2 linked regions of the Caballeronia sp. TF1N1 genome follow. The protein of the gene in region 2 interacts with the protein of the main gene of each other region in a pairwise test. Links are inferred from orthologs where the notes say so. Each region holds a gene or a part of one and is shown on either strand. Other genes may lie near its edges.

Region 1 (7,571 bases), 620 kb from region 2 along the record:
TCCATTTGCGACAGATTCACGCCGCACGAAAGACCCAGGAAGTTGTAAAGACGCGCCATCCATTCGGCGTCGCGTTGCGCGAGGTAGTCGTTCACCGTCACGACGTGCACGCCGCGGCCCGACAGCGCGTTCAGATACGCGGCGAGTGTGGCGACGAGCGTCTTGCCTTCGCCCGTGCGCATTTCCGCGATCTTGCCGTAATGCAGCACCATGCCGCCGATCAACTGGACGTCGAAGTGGCGCATTTTCAGGACGCGCCGACTCGCTTCGCGACAGACCGCGAACGCCTCGGGCAGAAGCACGTCGAGCGATTCGCCGCTCGCGACGCGCTGGCGGAACTCGTCCGTCTTCGCGCGTAGCTGATCGTCCGTGTATTTCTCGACGGTCGGCTCGAGGGCGTTGATCGCCACAACGGTCTTTTGGTACTGCTTGACCAGCCGCTGATTGCGGCTGCCAAAAATCTTCTGAAGGAAACCGGTGGTCATCGGATCAGTGTCTGCGTCGCGGCTTCGGATGGGCGCATGTTGCTTGCTGCGTCCGAGTTCGGAGAACCCCGGCGACTTAAGTCCATTGGGTGAAATCGAATCGGGAATTTTAGCACGCGAGTTTGGCAGACCTTACGTCCGCGTGGGCTCGCGCGCGTCGGGGGAACGCGACAGTCAACCGTTTGAAAGTTTGTTCCGGCGCGGTTGCCGAATAAGGCTTGCGCGTCGGGGAAGCGCGCGGGCGCGCGTTACAATCGAACCATTGCGTCGGGCGTTCTCAAGCCAAAAATGAGCCGTTTTTCTACAAATTCAAGATCTGGACCGGAGCGGTTCGATCCGCGCAAGCCACAGGCGCTGGCCGATGTCCTCGATCGCACCGATGCCTTTCGCGCTTTGCGGGCAGGCGTCGAGCAAGTGGCGGCACTGCAGCGCGATCTGAGCACGCTTCTGCCGGATTATCTCGCGGCCAATGTCGAGCCCGGTTTCATCAAGGAAGGCGTGCTAGCGCTTTTCGCCGCGCATAACGCGCTCGCGGCGCGGCTGCGCCATATCGAGCCCACTTTGCTCGCCGATCTGCAGCAACGCGGCTGGGCGGTCAACTCGCTGAGAGTGCGCGTGCGTCCGCAATCGATGCAGGACGCGGTGCCGCCCAAGCAAGCGCGGATGTCGGCGGCGGGTGCATCGGCGCTGCACGAGCTTGCCGAGACGCTCGCGCCTTCGCCGCTACAGGAAGCGCTCGCGAAAATGGCCGCGCGTCATCGAGGCAAAGGCGAAAAAAAATGAGCGATGCTTTCGCACCGCTCATTCGCTTGAAACTCGCTGCCTGAAGTGACTCAGGCAAATGCCGTCTGCGTGTCGAAACTGAAACCGCGCGGCGCCTTCTGAATGTCCTCGAAGGTGACCATTTCGTAAGCGTCTTCGTTTGCGAGCAATTCGCGCAAAAGCATGTTGTTCATGGCGTGGCCGCCCTTGTACGCCTTATAGGACGCGAGCAGGGGATGCCCCACGACATACAGGTCGCCAATGGCGTCCAGCATCTTGTGCTTCACGAATTCGTCGTCGTAGCGCAGGCCGTCGTTATTCAGGATGCGGTACTCGTCGAGCACGATCGCGTTGTCCATGCTGCCGCCGCGTGCGAGACCGAGTTCGCGCATCATTTCAACTTCGTGCGCAAAGCCGAACGTACGAGCACGCGCGATTTCACGCACATATGACGTAGTCGCGAAATCCACTTCCAACGCCTGACCGGTCTTGTCGACGGCCGGGTGACGGAAGTCGATGGTAAAGCTCAGTTTGAAGCCGAAATACGGGTCGAGACGCGCGAATTTATCGCCGTCGCGCACTTCGACGGGCTTCGTCACCTTGATGAATTTCTTCGGCGCGTTCTGCTCTTCGATACCCGCCGATTGAATCAGAAACACGAACGAAGCCGCGCTGCCGTCCATGATCGGGATTTCCTCGGCGGTTACATCGACATACAGATTGTCGATACCGAGTCCCGCGCATGCCGACATCAAGTGCTCGACGGTGGAAACGCGCGCGCCGTCCTTCTGCAGCACGGACGCCAGGCGCGTGTCGCCGACGGACATCGCGGACGCGGGAATGTCGACCGGCTGCGGCAAGTCGATACGCGAGAACACGATGCCCGTGCCAGCCGGTGCGGGCTTGAGCGTCAGTTCGACCTTCCGGCCGGAATGGAGCCCGATCCCCACGGTCTTGACTACAGTCTTGATTGTTCGCTGCTTCAACATGATTTTCTTCTTCCGATATGAATTCCCAATAAAGAGAATTAATCGCACTATATAAGCTAATAGGCCGAAGTATACTCCATCCAGTGCACGTCGTCGCGCTCCGGGAGGTTTCAAGTGTTTCCCGGTGTTACCTGCCGATGACAGATTTAATGAAGTAGAACGGGCCGATGGCCGGAATGGAGGCATTTCCGGTCATCGGCCCCAAGTTGCGGCTGTTTGAGAGTGCGTCTGCGGCGTTGTACAGAGACAACGCGACGCCGCTTCACTCAGCGCAACGTCGCCAGGATGCTTTGAGCGTCGCTGACTTCGAACTTGCCGGGCGCTTCGACATTAAGCGTCTTGACCACGCCATTGTCGATCACCATCGCGTAGCGCTGGGAACGAATTCCCATGCCGCGCTCGGTCAAATCCTGATCCAGTCCGAGTGCCTGGGCAAAACGCGCACTGCCGTCCGCGATCATCTTCACCTTGCCCGCGGTTTGAAGATCGCGTCCCCACGCGTTCATGACGAACGCGTCGTTGACGGAAACGCACCAGACTTCGTCGATACCCTCAGCGGAAAACTCCTCCGCCGCCTCGACGTAGCCGGGCACGTGTCTGGCGGAACACGTCGGCGTGAACGCGCCCGGCAATCCGAAGATCACCACGCGCTTGCCAGCGGTCCGCTCGCGCGCCGAGAACCCGTTCGGTCCCACGGCGCAGCCTTCGCTCGGCTCCTCGATGAACTCGAAGAGACGCACATCCGGCAACGTTTCACCCACTTTGATCATGCTCGGTCCTTCCCTCGTCAGTGCCCGCACATTCCGGCGAAGTGCATCGTCCCGCGCTTGACGCTTTATCGCGAAGTTCGACGACACCGGCTTCATCTGCACAGTGGCAAATTCGTGGAGAGCGCCTGGCCACGGCCTGGCGTCCGATTCGATACGTCCTCGAACGCGGCCTTGGACAGTCGCCCCACGTGAAGCCTGCATTGTCGCGCTTCTCGATTCAGCGCGCGTGATAACGGGTGCTACGGCTTCGCTCGTCGCCATATTTCGGCGATGAGGCCCGTCTTAGTCCGCTTGCTTGCGCAGGAACGCCGGGATGTCGTAAGTGTCGACGCCCTTTTCCTGCAATGCCTGCACATGCGAAGCCGCCGTTTCCCGCGTCGAACGCCACACTGCCGGCGTGTCCAGCTGACCGTAATCCGTCGGCTGACCATGCTGCGGCGAATACGTGTTGTGCGTTGCGTGCGCATGCGCGACCGGCTGATTGTCGGTGCCCGTGCGCAGGAGGGTCATTGGCGCTTGCTGCTGCTTCTTCGCCGCGCGGCCCAGGCCCGTTGCCACCACCGTCACGCGTAGGGCGTCGCCCATTGCGTCGTCGTACACCGCGCCGAAGATCACAGTTGCGTCGTCGGCCGCGTAGCTCTTGATGGTATTCATCACTTCACGCGTTTCCGACAAACGCAGCGAACGGCTCGACGTGATATTCACGAGCACGCCGCGCGCACCCGACAAGTCCACGCCTTCGAGCAACGGGCTCGCCACGGCCTGTTCCGCCGCGAGACGCGCGCGATCGACGCCGGCGACTGTCGCCGTGCCCATCATCGCTTTGCCTTGCTCGCCCATCACGGTCTTCACGTCTTCGAAGTCGACGTTCACGAGACCATCGACGTTGATGATTTCCGCGATGCCCGCGACAGCGTTGTTCAGCACGTCATCCGCGCACTGGAAGCACTTGTCCATTTCGGCGTCGTCGCCCATCACGTCGAACAGCTTGTCGTTCAACACGACGATGAGCGAGTCGACGTGATCTTCCAACTGCTGCGAGCCGGCTTCCGCCACGCGCATGCGGCGGCCGCCTTCGAACTCGAACGGCTTGCTCACGACGCCGACGGTCAGAATGCCCATTTCCTTCGCGATCTGCGCGACCACTGGCGCCGCGCCCGTCCCCGTGCCGCCACCCATGCCCGCGGTGATGAACACCATGTGCGCGCCACGCAATGCATCGGCGATACGCTCGCGCGCGTCTTCCGCCGCTTCCTTACCCTTGTCCGGCTTGGCGCCCGCACCGAGACCGGTCATGCCCAATTGCAGAACCGCCGGCGCGCGTGAGCGAGCCAGTGCCTGCGCGTCGGTATTCATCACGATGAAGTCGACGCCTTGTACACCTCTGTTGATCATGTGCTGCACGGCGTTGCCACCCGCACCTCCGACACCGACCACCTTGATGATCGTTCCGTTGGTTTCCGTTTCCAGCATTTCGAAATCCATGTTGCCTCCGTCAAGAATGAAGATCGGCGTTATTCGGCGAGAGATCGGGCAACCCCTCACCGCGCGCCAGCCGCCGGTACTGGCACGAATTATATTCAGCGTCTGCTGCTTTTTCTTTCGTGCTACTTATGTTTCTTATTCGATTCAGAAGTTTCCGAGAAACCAGTCTTTCATGCGCGTGAATACCTGGCCCATCGATCCGTTCTGTACCGCGACCTTGCGGCCGCGCATGCGTTGCGAGCGTCCTTCGGCGAGCAGGCCCATGGCCGTCGAATAGCGCGGATTGCGCACGACATCTGCAAGGCCGCCCGCGTATTCCGGCACGCCGATACGCACTGGCTTCAGGAAAATGTCTTCGCCGAGTTCGACCATGCCGGGCATCATCGCCGCGCCGCCGGTCAGGACGACGCCGCTCGACAGCAATTCTTCGTAGCCGGATTCGCGCACGACCTGCTGCACCAGTGAGAACAGTTCCTCGACACGCGGCTCGACCACTGCTGCGAGCGCCTGACGCGACAGCGTGCGCGGACCGCGTTCGCCGAGACCCGGCACTTCGATCATCTCGTCGGGATCGGCGAGCGCCTGCTTCGCGATGCCGTAGCTCACCTTGATGTCTTCCGCGTCCGGCGTCGGCGTGCGCAGCGCCATCGCGACGTCGCTCGTGATTTGATCGCCGGCGATGGGAATCACGGCCGTGTGACGGATCGCGCCTTCGCTGAAGATGGCGATGTCCGTCGTGCCGCCGCCGATATCGACGAGCACTACGCCCAGTTCCTTCTCGTCTTCCGTCAACACCGCCAGCGACGAGGCGAGCGGCTGAAGAATGAGGTCGTTCACTTCGAGCCCGCAGCGGCGCACGCACTTCACGATGTTCTGCGCCGCGCTCACCGCGCCCGTCACGATATGCACCTTTACTTCGAGCCGGATACCGCTCATGCCGATAGGCTCGCGCACGTCTTCCTGACCGTCGATGATGAATTCCTGCGTGAGGATATGCAGCACCTGCTGATCGGTCGGGATGTTGATGGCCTTGGCCGTTTCGATCACGCGGGCGACGTCCGTCTGCGTGACTTCCTTGTCCTTGATCGCCACCATGCCGCTCGAATTGAAGCTGCGGATATGGCTTCCCGCAATGCCCGTGAAGACATTCGTGATCTTGCAATCCGCCATCAGCTCGGCTTCCTCGAGCGCGCGCTGAATGGATTGCACCGTGGCCTCGATGTTGACCACGACGCCCTTCTTCAACCCCTTCGAGTCGCTCTGACCGAGTCCGATCACCTCGTAGTGGCCCTCGCCTTTCAGTTCGGCGACGATCGCGACCACCTTCGACGTTCCAATGTCGAGGGAAACCAGCAGGTCTTTGTAGTCTTTGCTCATAGCGTGCTCATGCCCGTTTTGTCTGCTTACTTCTTGGCCTTGTCGGTGTCATTGATGAAACGCATTCCAGCTGCTCGTATCGCGAAGCCATTCGGGTAACGCAAATCCGCGTATTCGATGTCGTTGCCCCAACGCCCCGTCACCGACGGCCACGACGCAACGAAGCGCCGACTGCGTTCGAGCAATGTGTCTTCATTGCGCTCGCGGCCCAGTTCGAGCTGCGTTCCGTTCGAGAGCTTGACCGTCCATGCGAATCGCGGCGACAGCGTCACTTCCTCCGGCTGCGCGTCGAGCGGCGCGAACCACTTCTGAAAATCGTGATACCGGGCGACCACTTCCTTCGCCGTGCCCTCGGGACCGTCGAACGCGGGCAGGTCGTCGTCGAGTTCGCCCTGGTTCGCCGTGAAGAGTTCACCGTCCACGCTCACCAACTGGTCGTTGCCCCAGGTGCCGAGCGGCTTGTATTCCTCGAGTGTCACTGCGAGCGCATTCGGCCAGACGCGCCGCACGCTTGCATGACGCACCCACGGCATCTGCTCGAACGCGGCGCGGGCCGTATCGAGATCGACCGTGAAGAAATTGCCCTTCAGATGCCCCACCACGCTCGCGCGCACCGTCGGCGTGTTGATGTGCGCCGTGTCGCCGTCGATCTGGATACCCCGCAGACGAAACTCGGGACGCTGTATCGCCCAGATGCCCGCGGCGGCCAGCAGCATAAGCACGAGCATCAAGTGCAGCGCGCTGGCGGCGAGGTTCATTTGGCGAACGTTGTTCCACATGGTTCGTTTGCTTGTGTCCTGTGCGAATGTTTAGTCTTCGAGCGTCAACGACAACACCTTCACAACCAGATCCTTGTAGCTGATGCCGACCGCGCGCGCCGCTTTCGGCGGCAACGAGTGGTCCGTCATGCCCGGCGCCGTGTTGACTTCGAGAAAGTACGGATTGCCGTCGAGGTCAAGCATGAAGTCGGCGCGGCCCCAGTCCGTGCAGCCGAGCATGTCGAAGGCGCGCTGCGTCAGTTGCTTCATGCGCGCTTCCTCCGCTTCGGTCAGGCCGCAGGGAATCAGGTACTGGGTGTCGTCGGCGACGTACTTCGCGTGATAGTCGTAAAACTCGCCCGCCGGCACGATCTTGATGACCGGTAAATCCAGATTGCCGGCGATACAGCACGTGAACTCGCCGCCGCCTTCGATGCTCTTCTCCACGATCACGATCTTGTCGTACTTCGCGGCTTCTTCGAGCGCGGGCGCGAGCGTTTCCGCGCTCTTCACCTTGATGACAGCGACGCTCGAGCCTTCCGTCGCCGGCTTCACGAAAAGCGGCAAGCCGAGCTTCGCAATGATCTCGTGCGTGCGCGCGTCGTAGTCTTCACCGCGATACACGGTCTCGAACGGCGGCGTGGGAATGCCGGTCTGCTGCCACACGAGCTTGGTGCGCAGCTTGTCCATGCCGAGCGCCGAACCGAGCACGCCGCTGCCCGTATAACGGATGCCGTAAAAGTCCAGCGCGCCCTGCAACTGGCCGTTCTCTCCATAGCCGCCATGCAGCGCGATAAACACGCGCTCGAAACCTTCCGCCTTCAAGTCCGAGAGCGGACGCTCCGCCGGATCGAACGGATGCGCGTCGATGCCCGCTTCGCGCAAACCTTCGAGCACGAGCCGTCCCGAGTTGAGCGAGACTTCGCGCTCGGCCGAGTTACCGCC
Region 2 (7,532 bases):
CAGCGCCAGCGTGATGGCGTGATCCGGCACGCGCAGCCCGATTGTCTTGCGCGACGGATGCGACAGCCTGCGCGGCACTTCCTTGGTCGCCTGCAGCACGAACACATAAGGGCCCGGCGTCACGGACTTGATGAGCCGGTACTGCGTGTTGTCGACCATCGCGAAATTCGACAGCTCCGAGAGATCGCGCACGAGCAGCGACAGCAACTGCTTGTCGTCGATCCCACGAATCCGGCGCAGACGTTCGACCGCCGTCTTGTCGTCGAGATGGCAGGCGAGCGCGTAGCTCGAATCGGTCGGCAGCGCGACGATCCCGCCATCGCGAATGATCTGCACGGCCTGATTGATGAGCCGCGGCTGCGGATTGTCGGGGTGAATCCGAAAAAATTGAGACATACGATGCCTTCTTGTTCGCTCGTGCCCGCAACGCCACGCGAGCGCCCAGGCGTGCCGCGCGTACGGAAAATTCGGATGACGCAGGGAGCACGAGCCGTGCGGACGCCTTACAGCCAACGCTCCCAAACCGGCGTGAGATCGTCCGGCAACGGCGGCAACTGACCGAGATCGACGCGCCCTTCCCCCGCGCCGTGGAAGTCGGAACCGCGCGAGGCTTCGAAGCCGTAACGACGCGCGACATCCGCATATTCGCGATACTGATCCGGCGTGTGGCTGCCGGTGACGACCTCGATGGCGCGGCCGCCGAGCTGGATGAATTCGTCGAAGAGCGCGGCGAATTCGAGCGGGCTGTAATCGTAACGCCCCGGATGCGCGATGATCGGCTCGCCGCCCGCGTTGCGAATCCATTTCACCGTGTCGGCGAGTTTCGCCCAGCAGTGGCCGACGTAACCCGGCTTGCCCTCGCCGAGATAGCGCGCGAACACGTCGGACGTGGTCTTGGCGTAGCCTTCTTCCACCAGGAAGCGCGCGAAATGTACGCGCGAAATCATGTCGGGGTCCTCGGCATGGCGCAGCGCGCCTTCGTGCGCGTTCGGAATACCGACTGCCGCCAACGCTTCGCCGATCGCCACGCCGCGCGCCGCGCGGCCGTTACGCGTGGCTTCGAGCCCGCGCTGCAGTTCCGCGTTTTCCGGATCGACATTCATGCCGACGATGTGAACCGTGCGCCCCGCCCACGTCACCGAAATCTCGACGCCCGGCAAATAGCCCATGCCGAGCGCCTCGGCCGTCTCGCGCGCTTCGCGCTGGCCGCCGAGCTGATCGTGATCGGTGAGCGACCATAATCCGACGCCGCCGGCGTGCGCGCGCGCCGCGACCTGCGCAGGCGCGTACTGGCCGTCGGAGACGGTGGAATGGCAGTGCAAATCGGCGTTGATCGTCGGCTTCATGATTTTTAACATTTTACTGTAACGGCATGACGTGCTGGTGATGCCGTTGCGCCTGGCTGCGCGTCAGCGTGCACATTCACGCGCAGAACGCTTCGATGAGCGCGGCGACTCGCTCGGGTTGATCGTGATGAACCATATGCCCCGCTTCATCGATGATTTCCTCGCGCCAGTCGGCAAACGCCTCGAAGCGCGTCTTGAACTCGGCAATCGGCATTTTTCCGGCGAAACCCGCGAGCGTGGGCGAATCCTTCGCCTCGACGTGCAGCACGGGCGCCTGAACACGCTTCCAGACCGCCGACACCTCATCGAGCCGATACAACGTAGGACCACGCAGCTTGTGTGCCGGGTCGGCGAGCAAATGAAATTGCCCGTCGGCTTCCTGCCGTGACCAGTGCTGCGCAAGAAACCGCGCGCGTGCAGGCGCCAAGCGCGGATTGGTGCGGATCAGCCGATCGGCGACTTCATCGAGCGTCGCATAGCTGCGCAGTTGTGGCGGCGCGCGCAGGTCGTCGAGCCATGTAGCGATACGTCCGGGCGCCTGCGCCGGATGCGCCGCGGGCAGCCCAAAGCCTTCGAGATCGACGACGCGGCGTACCCGCTCCGGCCGCACGCCCGCATAGAGCAGCGCGAAGTTCGCGCCCATGCTGTGGCCGATCAGGTTCACTTTGCCGACGGGATCGAAATGGTCGATGAGCGCTTCGAGGTCCGCGAGATAGTCCGGAAAATAGTAATGGCCGCCGCCCTTCTCGGCCACCGGCCAGTCCGACAGCCCGAAGCCGCGTGCGTCGGGCGCGAGCACTTGCCAGTCGCCCTTGAGCGCATCGACGACGAACTGGAACGATGCCGCGACGTCCATCCAGCCGTGCAGCATGAAAAGCATGGGCGCGTCGGGCGAGCCCCAGCGGCGCACGTGCAGACGCACGCCGCGCGCATCGACGAATTCGGAGCGCGATTCTTTCATGGTCGGTGTCGCATTCGAAAAAGATGATCGTTCGATTATAGCGACGGGTTCTCGTCCAGCCCGGCGAGCGCGCGCAGCTCGGCCTCGTCGAAGCCCGCGTCGCGACGCGCCTCGAAGTTGAACGGGCCACGCAATTTCGGCGCGTGATACTGCTTCGCAAGACGCTCGTAAGTGGGATGCGGATCGAGACTCGCCGCGTCGCAGAGAAAACGGAACCAGTGGTTGCCGATCAGCACATGACCGATCTCATCGCGCAGGATTACATCGAGAATCGCTGCCGACGCTTCGTCGCCCGCCTGCGCGAGACGCTTGCGAATGGGCGGCGAGGCATCGAGACCGCGCGCTTCGAGCGTGCGCGGCACGAGCGCCATGCGCGCCAGCACGTCGGCGCGGGTGCGCTCGGCCATTTCCCACAAGCCGTCGTGAGCGGGAAAATCGCCGTAGACGTGGCCGAATTGCGCCAGACGCGCGGTTAGCAGCGAGAAGTGATGCGCCTCCTCCGCCGCGACCTTCAGCCAGTCGATGTAGAACGCCGTGGGCATCGAAGGAAAGCGCCACACGGCATCGAGCGCCAGATTGATCGCGTTGAATTCGATGTGCGCAAGCGCGTGCAGCAGCACCGCGCGCCCCGCGTCGGATTGCATGCTGCGGCGCTTGAGCGATGACGGCTCGACGAGTTCCGGCGCCTCGGGACGGCCGGGCAAGTGGTCCGGTTCGTCGAGCGCGACTTCCGGGTCGATGCGCGCCGCACGGCACAGCACGCGCTCGTACAGCGTGCGGGCGTCGCGCGCTTTCGTCACCGGATCGCGCTCGCGGAGAATGGCGAGCGCCGCGCGGCGCATGCAGGCATCGTCGGTGAAGGAAGTCGGAACGTTTTGCATGATGCTCGGTTAAGCGAAAGACGCCAGGAAGCGAATGCGGCCGGCGCGAAGGACGTTTCGGCGCAACCGGCTAAAATGGTAATCCCGGCGCACGCACGACACGCCGAAAGCAATAATCCGCGCGGTCAACCAATTGGACAAGGCGCGGAACGACATACGACAAAGGCGCGCATTGTAGCCCTCGCGCGGCCCGACGCGGCAACGAGCGCATCCCACCCTTCGAAGACAACGCCCAGGAGACACAGTGGCCATCTACAAACTCGGCGACGACGCCCCCACCATCCACGAAAGCGTCTTTCTCGCGGATACCGCGACGATCATCGGTCAGGTGACGCTCGAGGAAAATGCCAGCGTGTGGTTCGGCGCGACGCTGCGCGGCGACAACGAACCGATCGTCGTCGGTCACGGCAGCAACGTGCAGGAAGGCGCGGTGCTGCACGCGGACCCGGGCTTTCCTCTGACGATCGAAAACGACGTGACCGTCGGACATCAGGCCATGCTGCACGGCTGCACCGTAAAGGAAGGCTCGCTGATCGGAATTCAGGCGGTGGTCTTGAATGGTGCGGTAATCGGCCGCAACTGTCTGGTTGGCGCGGGCGCCATCGTCACCGAAGGCAAGGTTTTTCCGGACAACACGCTGATTCTCGGCGCACCCGCCAAAGCGGTGCGGGAAATCGGCGAAGCGGATATCGCCCGCATGCGCGGAGCCACGGCGAGCTACGCGGACCGGCGCGAATTCTACAAGGCGCAGCTCGTGCGCATCGGTTGAGCGGCTCATCCGCTTATCGAAGACGGCGCGTCTCGTCTCATCACCCAAGGAAGAGTTGTGAACGACCAGTTGCAAAAATTCATGTTCAATGCGGCGCCCGTGCGCGGCGAGATCGTCTCGCTGCGCAATACGTGGCAAGAAGTGCTCGCGCGCCGTTCGTATCCGCAAGCGGTGCGCAATGTGCTCGGCGAGATGATGGCCGCGTGCGCGCTTCTGTCGGCGAACCTCAAGTTCGACGGCACGCTCATCATGCAGATATATGGCGACGGCCCCGTGAAAATGCTGGTCGTGCAGTGCAATTCGAATCTGTCGCTGCGCGCCACGGCCAAGCTTTCCGATGACGCGAACGAACAGCAGCTCGACGGCGACATGTCGCTTGCCGATTTGCTCAACCGCAATGGCCAGGGGCGCTGCGTCATCACGCTCGACCCGAACGACAAGAGGCCGGGACAGCAGCCGTATCAGGGCATCGTGCCGTTGTCGGGCGAGCACGGGCCGCTTACGTCGATGTCGGAAGTGCTCGAACACTACATGCATCACTCCGAGCAGCTGGACACGCGCATCTGGCTCGCGGCCAACACCGACCGCGCCGTCGGCGTGCTGCTGCAGAAGCTCCCGGGCGATGGCGGGATCGTGCCGCATCCGGGCGAACACGACGCCGATACTTGGCAGCGCGTGTGTCATCTCGGCAGCACGCTTTCCGCCGAGGAATTGCTGAAGGAAGAACCCGAGACGGTGTTCCGGCGACTTTTCTGGCAAGAGAACGTGCAGCACTTCGAGCCTGCGCCCGCGCGCTTCCAGTGCAGCTGCTCGCGCGAAAAGGTCGGCGGCATGCTGAAGATGCTCGGCCGCGAAGAGGTGGACAGCGTCATCAAGGAGCGCGGCAGCGTCGAGGTTCACTGCGAGTTCTGCAATCAACGCTACGAGTTCGACCCGGTGGACGTTGCGCAACTTTTTGTCGCAAAAGAGCTCTCACAAGGGGTGAGCCCGGCGCCCGGTCAGCGGCACTGAGCCTTGCGGCGCCTGGGTTTGCGCGGGATTGGCGAGGGCATCTGCCGATCCGGCGCGGCTTTTGCATCGGTTGATGCATCAAGCTTGCCGCACGGTATGATTTTCACCCCGCAGAACTCAGTACCGGCCCGCTGGAGGTCGCAAATGAAAACCGCAACGCTCAACTGGAAACTTTCGTCGTGCCTCTTGGGCTTGGCGCTCGTCGCTGGCTGCACGATGGACCCGCCCGGCCCTTCGCCAATCTACAGCCGCTTGCCCAACACGCCGCTGCCCCCGCAAGAGACGCTCACGCCCGAGCAGCAGATGGCGCGCTATAACGCCATCGACAAACAGGCGCTGAACGAATCGCAGAAGGCTGCGAGCATAGGCAACGACGCCAAGATGATGTCCAATTACTACACGCCCCCCGTCACGGTCTACGGCGGCTATTCCAGCGGCGGCTGGGGTGGCGGTCCTTACTGGGGCTCGGGTATAGGCATCGGCACCGGCTATTCCTGGTAACGGCGAATCCCGCGCAAACCAGGCGCACATGAAAAATGGCGCGGTCGAAATATCGACTGCGCCATTTTTTATTTTGCCGAGAAAAACGAAAAGCCGCTCAGTTAGCCGCGCCCTGCTTCTTCTTCGCTTCGGCGGCCTTTTCCTTCTGCATTTTCTTGTCCGCGTCGCGCATTTCCTGCTTCGAGCGCGAAACCGGATTCGGCACCACGCGCAACGGCGCCGCCGAGACTTGCCCGCGCGTCGAACCGTTCATGCCGGGCACGTTCGCCGAGTTGACAGGCGCGTTGGAGTTCGGCGCGACGAATTGCACGAACACCTCGCTGTCCTTCACCATGCCCATCTCATAGCGCGCGCGCTCTTCGACAGCCGCGGTGCCGCTTTGCAGATCCTGCACTTCACCCTGAACGCGCTCGTTGCGCAGCTTCAGATTCGTGTTCTTGTCGCTTTGCTGCGCGAGCTGCTGCTGCAATTCATGCACGCGAAGCCAGCCGCCGTGTCCCCACCACAACGGGTATTGGATCAGCGCCAGTAACAAGACCAGAACGACAGTTACGAGCCGCATTCGAGTAGCCGAAATAAGCGCCGCCCGGCAACCTCTATTGACGTCGAGGCCGTGGGCGGCGGGCTGAAAATAAGACTAACGTTCTTATCGACTAAAGCGGCAAAAGCTTTAGCGGAGGTTATAGAACGCCGACTTGCCGGGGTAGCTTGCGATATCGCCGAGGTCTTCCTCGATACGCAGCAACTGGTTGTACTTCGAGATGCGATCGCTGCGCGACAGCGAACCGGTCTTGATCTGGCCGGCGTTCAGACCGACGGCGATATCCGCGATGGTCGAATCTTCCGTCTCGCCCGAACGGTGCGAGATGACCGCCGTGTACGACGCGCGCTTCGCCATTTCGATCGCCGCGAAGGTTTCGGTGAGCGTGCCGATCTGGTTGATCTTGATGAGGATCGAGTTGGCGATACCCTTGTCGATGCCTTCCTTCAGGATGCGCGTGTTGGTGACGAAGAGGTCGTCGCCGACGAGCTGAATCTTCTTGCCGAGGCGATCGGTCAGCGTCTTCCAGCCGTCCCAGTCGCTTTCGTGCATGCCGTCTTCAATGGAGACGATCGGGAACTTGTCGGCGAGCGTCGCCAGATAGTCCGAAAATTCGCCGGACGACAGTTGCAGACCTTCGCCGGCCAACTGGTACTTGCCGTCGTGGTAGAACTCACTTGCCGCGCAATCGAGCGCGAGCAGCACGTCTTCACCGGCGCGATACCCCGCTTTTTCGATAGCCTGCAGGACGGTCGAGAGACACTCGTCGTTGCTGCCGAAGTTCGGCGCAAAGCCGCCTTCGTCGCCCACTGCCGTGCTCATGCCGCGATCGGCCAGAATCTTCTTCAACGCGTGGAACACTTCGGCGCCGCAACGCAGGGCTTCGCGAAAGGTCGGCTGGCTTACCGGCACGATCATGAATTCCTGGATGTCCAGGCTGTTGTTCGCGTGCGCGCCGCCGTTGACGATGTTCATCATCGGCACCGGCAGTTGCATGGCGCCCGAGCCGCCGAAGTAGCGATACAGCGGCAGTCCCGCTTCCTCGGCTGCGGCCTTCGCAACCGCCATGGAAACGGCGAGCATTGCGTTCGCGCCGAGTCGCGACTTGTTTTCGGTGCCGTCGAGTTCGAGCAGCGTCTTGTCGAGGAATGCCTGCTCCGAGGCGTCGAGACCCATGATGGCTTCGGAGATCTCGGTGTTGATGTGTTCGACTGCCTTCAGGACGCCCTTGCCGCCATAGCGGCCGGCTTCGCCGTCGCGTAGTTCGATGGCTTCGCGCGAGCCCGTCGATGCACCCGACGGCACCGCTGCGCGGCCCATCGTGCCCGACTCGAGCAATACGTCGCATTCGACGGTCGGATTGCCTCGCGAATCGAGAATCTCGCGGCCGATGATATCTACGATAGCACTCATGGTTTCCTCAAATTGACGATGAATTCTGTCAGTCACAGCGATGCTTCGCGCGTCCAGGTTCGCGCGCGACGGCTTCGCTTGAGACACCTTCCACGGCCATCAGGTTCAT

The links.
Region 1: the proteins of ftsB (region 2) and LDZ28_RS11665 interact in binary tests that used the Escherichia coli proteins (3 or more experiments, as listed by UniProt). The link is inferred for Caballeronia sp. TF1N1 from one-to-one orthologs.

What each region holds. Positions count from the first base shown.
Region 1 is NZ_CP084626.1:2,500,142-2,507,712, forward strand. The notes cover bases 4,772-7,502. They hold LDZ28_RS11665 (cell division protein FtsQ/DivIB), read right to left. Parts: upstream 6,648-7,502; coding sequence 5,895-6,647; downstream 4,772-5,894. Other genes in these bases: ftsA (cell division protein FtsA), read right to left, coding at 4,772-5,868; LDZ28_RS11670 (D-alanine--D-alanine ligase), read right to left, coding at 6,678-7,502. In the rest of the region: preprotein translocase subunit SecA, read right to left, coding at 1-485; LDZ28_RS11640 (DUF721 domain-containing protein), read left to right, coding at 774-1,268; lpxC (UDP-3-O-acyl-N-acetylglucosamine deacetylase), read right to left, coding at 1,319-2,236; LDZ28_RS11650 (peroxiredoxin), read right to left, coding at 2,503-3,006; cell division protein FtsZ, read right to left, coding at 3,289-4,491; more of ftsA, read right to left, coding at 4,636-4,771; more of LDZ28_RS11670, read right to left, coding at 7,503-7,571. UniProt on the Escherichia coli protein: Essential cell division protein. May link together the upstream cell division proteins, which are predominantly cytoplasmic, with the downstream cell division proteins, which are predominantly periplasmic. May control correct divisome assembly.
Region 2 is NZ_CP084626.1:1,884,375-1,891,906, forward strand. What follows is about bases 4,300-6,991. They hold ftsB (cell division protein FtsB), read right to left. Parts: upstream 6,032-6,991; coding sequence 5,567-6,031; downstream 4,300-5,566. Other genes in these bases: hslO (Hsp33 family molecular chaperone HslO), read left to right, coding at 4,300-4,968; LDZ28_RS08765 (hypothetical protein), read left to right, coding at 5,113-5,469; eno (phosphopyruvate hydratase), read right to left, coding at 6,140-6,991. In the rest of the region: LDZ28_RS08735 (L-threonylcarbamoyladenylate synthase), read right to left, coding at 1-396; LDZ28_RS08740 (3',5'-nucleoside bisphosphate phosphatase), read right to left, coding at 504-1,346; LDZ28_RS08745 (alpha/beta fold hydrolase), read right to left, coding at 1,423-2,307; LDZ28_RS08750 (ferritin-like domain-containing protein), read right to left, coding at 2,343-3,188; LDZ28_RS08755 (gamma carbonic anhydrase family protein), read left to right, coding at 3,433-3,957; more of hslO, read left to right, coding at 4,015-4,299; more of eno, read right to left, coding at 6,992-7,423. UniProt on the Escherichia coli protein: Essential cell division protein. May link together the upstream cell division proteins, which are predominantly cytoplasmic, with the downstream cell division proteins, which are predominantly periplasmic.